2 regions of the Thalassospira sp. ER-Se-21-Dark genome follow, and region 2 is predicted to be linked to the other one. Evidence: riboswitches for the same ligand, from Rfam matches in the RefSeq annotation. Region 2 holds a riboswitch; the other holds the start of a gene.
The links. A riboswitch is a leader RNA that binds a small molecule or an ion and turns the genes downstream of it on or off. The one in region 2 is predicted to bind glycine.
Positions count from the first base shown of each region.

Region 1: another riboswitch for glycine. It lies ahead of gcvT (glycine cleavage system aminomethyltransferase GcvT); the one in region 2 lies ahead of FHI25_RS14825 (L-serine ammonia-lyase).

Region 1 covers NZ_VDEZ01000001.1:711,931-716,355, reverse strand. Annotated here, with positions in the region: gene ispH (4-hydroxy-3-methylbut-2-enyl diphosphate reductase) at 1-834, opposite strand, end outside; gene FHI25_RS03150 (hypothetical protein) at 1,091-1,648, shown strand; glycine riboswitch at 1,752-1,850, shown strand; gene gcvT (glycine cleavage system aminomethyltransferase GcvT) at 2,021-3,133, shown strand; gene gcvH (glycine cleavage system protein GcvH) at 3,208-3,579, shown strand; gene gcvPA (aminomethyl-transferring glycine dehydrogenase subunit GcvPA) at 3,583-4,425, shown strand, end outside.
Region 2 covers NZ_VDEZ01000003.1:474,026-478,450, reverse strand. Annotated here, with positions in the region: gene gpmI (2,3-bisphosphoglycerate-independent phosphoglycerate mutase) at 1-889, opposite strand, end outside; glycine riboswitch at 1,163-1,268, shown strand; glycine riboswitch at 1,271-1,392, shown strand; gene FHI25_RS14825 (L-serine ammonia-lyase) at 1,462-2,901, shown strand; gene FHI25_RS14820 (dihydrofolate reductase family protein) at 3,064-3,597, shown strand; gene fabG (3-oxoacyl-ACP reductase FabG) at 3,679-4,425, opposite strand, start outside.

The DNA.
Region 1 (4,425 bases), on a different contig from region 2:
GATTTCGGGCGCGGACGCACCGGCCGTGATGCCAAGGCTTGAAATACCGTCAAGCTTCGACCAGTCGATATCCTTTGCCCGTTCGACCAGAACAGACCGTGTGCAGCCTTCGCGTTTGGCGACTTCGACCAAGCGGTTGGAGTTTGAAGAATTTGGCGCGCCAAGGACCAGAATGGCATCGGCCTTTTCCGCGATCAGTTTGACCGCATGCTGGCGGTTGGTCGTGGCGTAGCAGATGTCTTCCTTTTTCGGCACCGCGATTGACGGGAAACGCCGTTGCAGGATTTCAATGATCTTGGCGGTGTCATCAAGTGACAAGGTCGTCTGGGTCACAAAGGCCAGATTTTCCGGATCGCTGATTTCGATGGTCTCGGCGTCTTCCTCGGTCTCGACCAGGGTCATGCTGCCGGGGGGTAACTGGCCCATCGTGCCGATGACTTCGGGATGACCAGCATGACCAATCAGAAGAATATGTTTGCCATCGGCGTGATGACGTTCGGCCCCGCGATGGACTTTGGAGACCAGCGGGCAGGTCGCATCAAGATATTCAAGTTTGCGGGTTTCGGCCGCCTCGGGCACGGATTTCGGCACCCCATGGGCCGAAAAGATCACCGGCACGCCATCGGGAACGGCATCAAGTTCGTCAACGAAAACGGCACCCATATCGCGCAGGCGATTGACCACGAATTTGTTATGCACGATTTCGTGGCGGACATAGACCGGTGCGCCATATTTTTCGAGTGCCTTTTCGACGATCTCGATGGCGCGATCAACCCCCGCGCAGAAACCGCGCGGATTGGCAAGAACGATCCGAAGGCTGGCTTTGTCAGACATGATACAGGTCCGGCTTTCCCAATTGCGTGCGGGCGTTGCCGACGCATTTTTCAAACATTCACGTTACATAACCTGCCTGATCATGCGGTGCAATGACTCTGGGGTAAATGGTCGGTGCGGGTTGGCCGAATTTTTGACGTTTTACACCGCCCAAGGCCGTTCAAGCGGGTTGTGCCGACATCCGCGACAGAATAGACTGCGCGCGGGCCGGTCGTCGCGATGCGGCCCGAAAACATTTGGTTTGATAGAGGCTTGGATGACAATCGGTAACGGACTTCGGCGCGTTTATGCATTGGGTATGGTCTCGCTTGGTGGATTGCTAAGCGCATGCGGCGGTGGCAACCCGTTCGAAGAACAGCCGGTCCCGGTTTGTCCGGCGGCCTATCTGCCAAAGGATACGGCAAAGCTTGTCCAGTTCAGCGGTGCTGGCCGTGATCTGACCGATGTGATCGTCGAAGCCGAATTTACCGGATACCTTGGTGATTGCGGCTACGACCTTGATGACAAGGAACTTGATGTCATCATCAGCCCGATCATTACCGCCGAGCTTGGACCGGCAGCCCAAAACCGTAACGTTCAATTTAAATATTTCGTCGCCCTGCGTGACCCGAACGGCACCTTCATTCAGAAGTCGGTGTTTGACGTTAATATGGCGTTTGCCGACAATCTGAACATGGCCCGTATCCGTGACGAGCAGGTGACCCTGTCGGTGCCGCTGGACGATGTCTGGACCGGTCCGGATTACGAAATCTATCTTGGTTTCCAGCTGAGCGCGGACCAACTTGAGTATAATCGCCGGTTCGGAACCGATTGATTTTATTCGGGTTTGTTTGTTCGAGACGTGGCAGACCGATCATGCCCGAAAAATAGGGGCTGGTCGGTTTGCGCGGAAACCCGTATAACAGAAACATACCCAAATGATGCACGTGGGAGAGGCCGCAGTCCTTATCGGATGAGCGGACGCCGAAGGAGCAACCACCCCGGAAACTCTCAGGCAACAGGACCGCGTGGAGATGGGACTCTGGAAAGCAGGTGACCTGAATTTCTGATCAGGAACACCTCGCCGAAGATGTAAGCAGACCGGCTTCCTACCCCGGATGTGATTCTTTCAGGCTCCAAAGACAGAGGGGGAATGTGGTTGGCCACTGGTCGGCTATATTTCGCAACGATTGTCTTGGAGAACCTGATGGCGGATCACGAATCCGAACTTCTAAAAACTGCCCTTTATGATTTGCATGTGGAACTCGGTGCCAAAATGGTACCGTTCGCTGGCTATGCCATGCCTGTGCAATATCCGCTTGGTGTGAAGGGCGAACATCTTCATACCCGTGCGAAGGCAGGCCTGTTTGATGTGTCCCATATGGGGCAGGTGCGTTTGACCGGTGAGAACCGAGTGGCGGAGCTTGAAAAGCTTGTGCCCGGTGACATTGCCATCCTCAAACCCGGTCGCACCCGCTATTCCGCATTTACCCAGGACGACGGCACGATCCTTGACGATCTGATGATTACCAATGCGGGCGACAGCCTGTTTCTGGTGATCAATGCAGCCTGCAAGGATGATGATATCGTTCACATGCGTGCCAATCTTGGCGATGGTGTATCGCTTGAAGAAATCGATGACCGGGCGCTTCTGGCATTGCAGGGCCCGGATGCGGCCAAGGTTCTGGCACGTTTTGCACCATCGGTTGCCGATCTGAAATTCATGAGCTTTGCCGAAATCGACATCGCTGGCAGTCCGTGCTTTGTGACCCGTTCGGGTTACACCGGCGAAGATGGCTTTGAGATTTCCGTACCCAACGCCGATGCCGAGGCGCTTGCGCGCAAGCTGCTGGCCGAGGACGAGGTCGAGGCGATTGGCCTTGGCGCACGTGACTCACTGCGCCTCGAAGCGGGCCTTTGCCTGTATGGCAACGACATTGATACCACTACGACCCCGGTTGAAGGGGATCTGAACTGGATCATCAATAAACGTCGCCGGGCCGAGGGTGGCTTCAAGGGCGCGGATGTGATCCTTGATCAACTTGAACACGGTGCGGATCGTAAACGTGTCGGCATCAAGCCCGAAGGCAAGGCACCGGCACGTGAACACACCCAGATTCTGAACGCAGATGGCGAAGACATCGGCGAGATCAAATCGGGCGGGTTTGGCCCGACCGTCGATGGCCCGATTGCCATGGGGTATGTCGCGATTGAATTTGCCGAACCGGGTACCAAGGTCGATCTTATGGTGCGTGGCAAGGCGCGCCCGGCCGAGGTGGTCGAACTTCCGTTCGCGCCGCATCGTTATTTCCGCGGTTGAGAACCAGAATTTATCATAGAGAGAGCGGCGCTACGCTGCATTGGCACTGAATTGATCAACAGGGACAATGGAAGATGACTAAGAAATTTTCGCAGGAACATGAATGGATCGAGCTTGAAGACGGTGTGGCAACCGTTGGCATTACCGATTACGCGCAGCAGTCGCTGGGCGATATCGTGTATGTCGAGCTGCCGGAAGTAGGCAAGAAACTGACCAAGGATGGCGACGCCGCGGTTGTTGAATCGGTCAAGGCCGCCAGCGACGTTTACGCTCCGCTCGATGGTGAAATTGTCGAGGTCAACGAAGAGCTTGATGACAATCCTGCACTGGTCAATGAAGCCCCGGAATCCGATGGCTGGTTCTTTAGAATGACACTGACCGATGAATCCCAGCTTGATGAGCTGATGGATGAAGCAGCCTACAAAGACTTCGTCGAAGGCCTTTAAAACATGCGTTATCTCCCACTGACACGCGCTGATCGTGCTGCGATGCTTGATACCATCGGGGCATCATCGGTTGATGAACTTTACTGTGATGTGCCGGACGGCGCGTTGCTTGACGCACCTGTTGATTTGCCATCCCACCTTGGCGAAATGCAGGTCGAACGCGATATGATGGCCTTGGCCGCCAAAAACATGGGCGCATCGAGCGTGCCCAGTTTCCTGGGTGCGGGTGCCTATCGCCACCATGTGCCGGCGACGGTTGATTACGTGATCCAGCGCGGTGAATTCCTGACCGCCTATACCCCGTATCAACCGGAAATCGCGCAAGGGACACTGCAATACCTGTTTGAATTCCAGACCCAGGTTGCCTCGATCACCGGGATGGATGTTGCCAACGCGTCGATGTGGGATGGTGCGACATCCTGTGCCGAAGCGGTTCTGATGGCCTGCCGCGCGACCCGTCGCAAGAAGGCAGTTCTTTCGGGTGGTCTGCACCCGCATTACCGCGAAGTGACCGAAACTTATTGCCAGTATAGCGACACCGAAGTTGCCGGGCGCGATGGGCATCCGGAACATCAGGCAACTGCCGAAGAACTCAACGATCTGATTGATGATCAGACAGCGTGTGTTGTTGTGCAGTACCCGGACGTGTTTGGCCGCATTCAGGATCACACCCAACTGGCTGATCTTTGCCATGCCAAGGGTGCGCTTCTGGTGGTGGTCTTTACCGAGGCGGTGGCGTTTGGTGCGGTGAAATCACCGGGCAGCTTTGGCGCAGACATCGTTTGCGGCGAAGGCCAGTCGATCGGTAATGCGCTGAACTATGGTGGGCCGTATGTCGGGCTGTTT
Region 2 (4,425 bases):
GAACGGCGAACTTGACCGGCGTGCGGCGATCAAAGCCGTCAAATTCCGGTGCGCAAAGGGCGGCAAGGATTTCACGTGCGCGATCCGCCCGGAAATTGGTCATCAGAAGGCCGTCGCCGTCCTTCATGCCGTCATAATCGCCAATCACGGTTGGCAGAACGAATTCATCGGTGGTGCCGGCTTCATAGGCGTTGGCAATCGCAGCCTCCGCACTGTCAGCACCGCGGCCATCGGCGTAATTCTTGCCCTGAACCATGGTGAAATAGGCCTGGCTTACGCGTTCCCAGCGATTGTCGCGGTCCATGGCGTAATAACGGCCGGTGACGGTGGCGATTTCAACATCAGCATCGCCGATCAGGGCGCGGAATTTCTCAAGGAACTTGGCGGCACTTTTCGGTGCGGTATCACGGCCATCAAGATAGGCGTGAATTTTTACCGGCACACCGGCACTCGCAATGATCTTGGCTAGGGCAGCCATGTGGGCCTGATGGGAATGCACCCCGCCTTCGGACAGAAGACCCGCGATATGGCAAACGCCCTTGGAATCGGAAAGTTTGGCGATGATCTTTTTGACGGTGTCGGTATCGGCGATGGTGCCGGTTTTGACGGCCTCGTCAATTTTGGGCAGTTCCTGCATGACCACACGGCCAGCACCCAGGTTCATGTGGCCGACTTCCGAATTGCCCATCTGACCTTCGGGCAGGCCAACATCCAGACCGCAGGCCTTGAGGAACCCGGTTGGATTGTTGGCGTAAAGGTCATCCCAGACAGGCGTGTTGGCAAGGGCGACAGCGTTGTCCTTGCTTTCTTCGCGATAACCCCAGCCGTCCAGAATGCACAGCACCACAGGGCGCGGGCGCTTTACGGAATTCGATACAGTCACGTTCATAAACCCCACAGATAAAGGAAAAGGCTGAATGTCCCGTAAATATGGTGACTTACGGGCTCTTTCGCTATCAATCCCGCCATGCGGACAGGGTGGGTCAGTCTTCGCGCACGACAGGTACATCAATTACCCGGGCAATTTAGCACGATTACCGTTGCTTAACAGCATCTGCCGCAGAAAATTTTGCAGATGCAAACCAGTTCTTTTGACAGTGTCTAAAGACGCAGATAGTGTTCAATCTGACGGTGAACCTCTGAGGTGGCAGAAATGTTATCTCGCACCGTGACGGGAGAGTTCGGATATCACGCGATTTGCATGATGTACGGCGCCGAAGGAGCAATGCCTCATAAACACTCTCAGGCAGATGGACCGTCACGGAAGAGGCTCTGGAGAGAGAAACCAAAAAGCGCCTGGGAGAAAGCGCTGGTCAGGTTTCCACCGAAGGATGAACGCCCCAAGCCGATCTTGATCGGGCAGGGCGGATAATCTCAGGTCAAGGGACAGAGGGGGCAAAAACACCGGTTCGTAAACAGCGCGAAAACAAGCGCGTTATTGAGCCGTGAAGGAGGCCCTTGATGACAAATCCCGCGACCGATCCCTCTTCGGGATCGCAAAAGAAATCCCAACATGACGTCAACCTTTCGGTTGTCGACCTTTACACGATTGGTATCGGTCCTTCGAGTTCGCATACGGTTGGCCCGATGCGTGCGGGATATCGTTTCTGCCTTGAGCTTGAGGCGCGCAATCTTTTGCAAAAGACCGGCAGTGTTGTGGTTGATCTTTATGGGTCGCTTGCCCTGACCGGCAAGGGGCACGCAACCGATACTGCGGTGATCATGGGCCTGAATGGCAAGCGCCCGCGCAATATTGATCCTGATGATATTGTGCCGACTGTGAAGGCGATTGATGAAACCAGTCAGTTGCAGCTTTACGGGCAGTATCCGGTTGCGTTTAACCGCGATACCAATCTGGTGTTTCATTTCACCGAAACCCTGACGCAGCATCCCAATGGCATGCGCATTACTGCCTTTGACCACGATGGCGTGAAAATCCATACCCAGGAATATTTCTCGGTCGGGGGTGGCTTTATCGTTTCCAGTGACGATCACGGTGCGGAATATTCCGGCGATAACATCACCTTGCCATTTCCGTTTTCGTCCGCCGATGAACTGATGGAAATCTGCAAGCGCGAGGGGCGCTCCATCGCGGAAATCATGATGGAGAACGAGCAAAGCTGGCGCAGCTCTGATGAAACCATCGCTTTTGTTGATCGCGTTCACGACGCGATGATGAACTGCATTGACCGTGGCATCAAAACCGACGGTATCTTGCCCGGTGGCCTGAATGTTAAACGCCGGGCATCAAACCTTTACAAGGAACTGACCGAAAAGCCCGAAGCCGGCCTGCGAGATCCGCTAACAGTGATTGACTGGGTTAATCTTTATGCCCTTGCCGTGAACGAAGAAAACGCCGCAGGTGGTCGGGTTGTGACCGCACCAACGAACGGGGCGGCCGGTGTTATTCCCGCGGTTCTGCGTTATTACGAGAAGTTTGGTGCCAACGCCAATCAGCACAAAATTCGTGAATTCCTTTTAACTGCGGCGGCCATCGGATCGATCTATAAAAAGCGCGCCTCAATCTCGGCGGCCGAAGTTGGCTGTCAGGGCGAGGTCGGTGTTGCCTGTTCAATGGCGGCTGGCGCGCTGTGTGCCGTGCTGGGTGGAACGCCCGAACAGGTCGAAAACGCTGCCGAGATCGGGATGGAACATAACCTTGGCCTGACCTGCGATCCGATTGGCGGTCTGGTGCAGGTGCCCTGCATCGAACGCAACACCATGGGTGCGGTCAAGGCGATCAATGCGGCACGTCTGGCATTGCGCGGTGACGGACAGCATACCGTGTCGCTTGATAAGGTGATCGAGACCATGCGTCAGACGGGACTCGACATGCAAAGCAAGTACAAGGAAACCAGCCAGGGCGGTCTTGCGGTCAATGTCAACGTGGTCGAGTGCTGATCCCAACTCTTAAGAATAGGGCGGAAAACCGGGCTTTTGGGTATCTGATATGTAAATTATACGGTTTTCTGTTCTTGTTTCTTGCGACTTGCGGTTGGTGTTTTGCTATGATTTGCCGACTAAAAATAGGGGCAAAGACCCCAATATCGGTTGGACATAGACATGAGCAAAAAACTGTTCCGCATTTACATCGCGGTCAGTCTAGATGGCTTCATTGCGCGTGCTAATGGTGCGGTGGACTGGTTGGGGGAATATGACCCGGCCGAGTTCGGCTTTGATGACTTTCTGGACTCCGTCGGTACGCTGATCATCGGGCGAAACACCTTTGATCAGGTGATGGAATTTGGCGACTGGCCCTATGAGGCCCGCCGCACAATCGTTTTGACTTCACGCGACCTGCCCAAAGATCGGCCTGCCAATACCGAGGCCTATGGCGGGAGTATCATCGAACTGGTCGATCAATTGCGCGACCGGCGGTCAGCGGACGGTGACATCTGGGTCGTCGGCGGGGGCAGTGTGGTGACACAGTTCCTGTTTGGCGGTTTTGCCGATCAGCTTGATATCTTTACGATCCCGGAAGTGCTGGGCTCTGGAATATCGTTGTTCGGGCGTGACGCCGGGGGCATCAAACCCCGTCTTCTGGCGTCCGAGCGATACAATTCCGGTGTTGTGCGCAGCCAGTACGGTTTGGCCTAAGCCCGAAAATAAACGAGCCCGCATCTGGTGAACCGGATGCGGGCTTTGTGTTTCTGTGCGATTTTGGCGCAGGATGAAGGCTTAGATCTCTTCAAGTGCCTCAAGCGATTCCGGCAGGATCTGACCACCATCGACCACGATCTGCTGGCCGGTGATATAGGCCGCTTCATCGGATGCAAAGAACAGGGCGGCATTGGCGATATCCTCGACACTGCCCAGACGTTTCAGCGGGATCGAGTTTGCCATCGAGCTCAGATAATCCTCGCCAAGATCGGCCAGTCCCTCTGTCATGATATTGCCGGGCATGACGGCATTGATTGTCGTGTTATAGCGCGACAATTCCATGGCGGCGGTCTTGATAAAGCCAAGCTGGCCGGCCTTTGACGCGCCATAGTGCGACCATCCGGGATAACCGGTAACCGGCCCGGTGATCGAGGACGTGATCACCACGCGACCCTTGCCGAGTTTTTCGAAATAGGGAATGCAGGCCTTCACGCACAAGAAGCTGCTTTTAAGGTTGGTCGACATCACCTGATCCCAGTCATCCGCCGTCATATCGACCATCTTGACCTGTGGAAAGATTCCGGCATTGGCGCACAGGATATCAATCCCGTCAAAGGTCTTGGCCGTGTAGTCGGCAAGCGCGGAAACCTGATCAAAATCCGAGACATCACACAGGAACATATCGGCGGTGCCCCCGGCAGCCTTGATTTCATCCACCGTCGCGGCCGCGTCCTTTTCGGTGCGGGCGGCGATCATGACCTTGGTGCCCTTGCTGGCAAATACCTTGGCGATGCCCTTGCCAATGCCCTTTGAGCCACCGGTGAT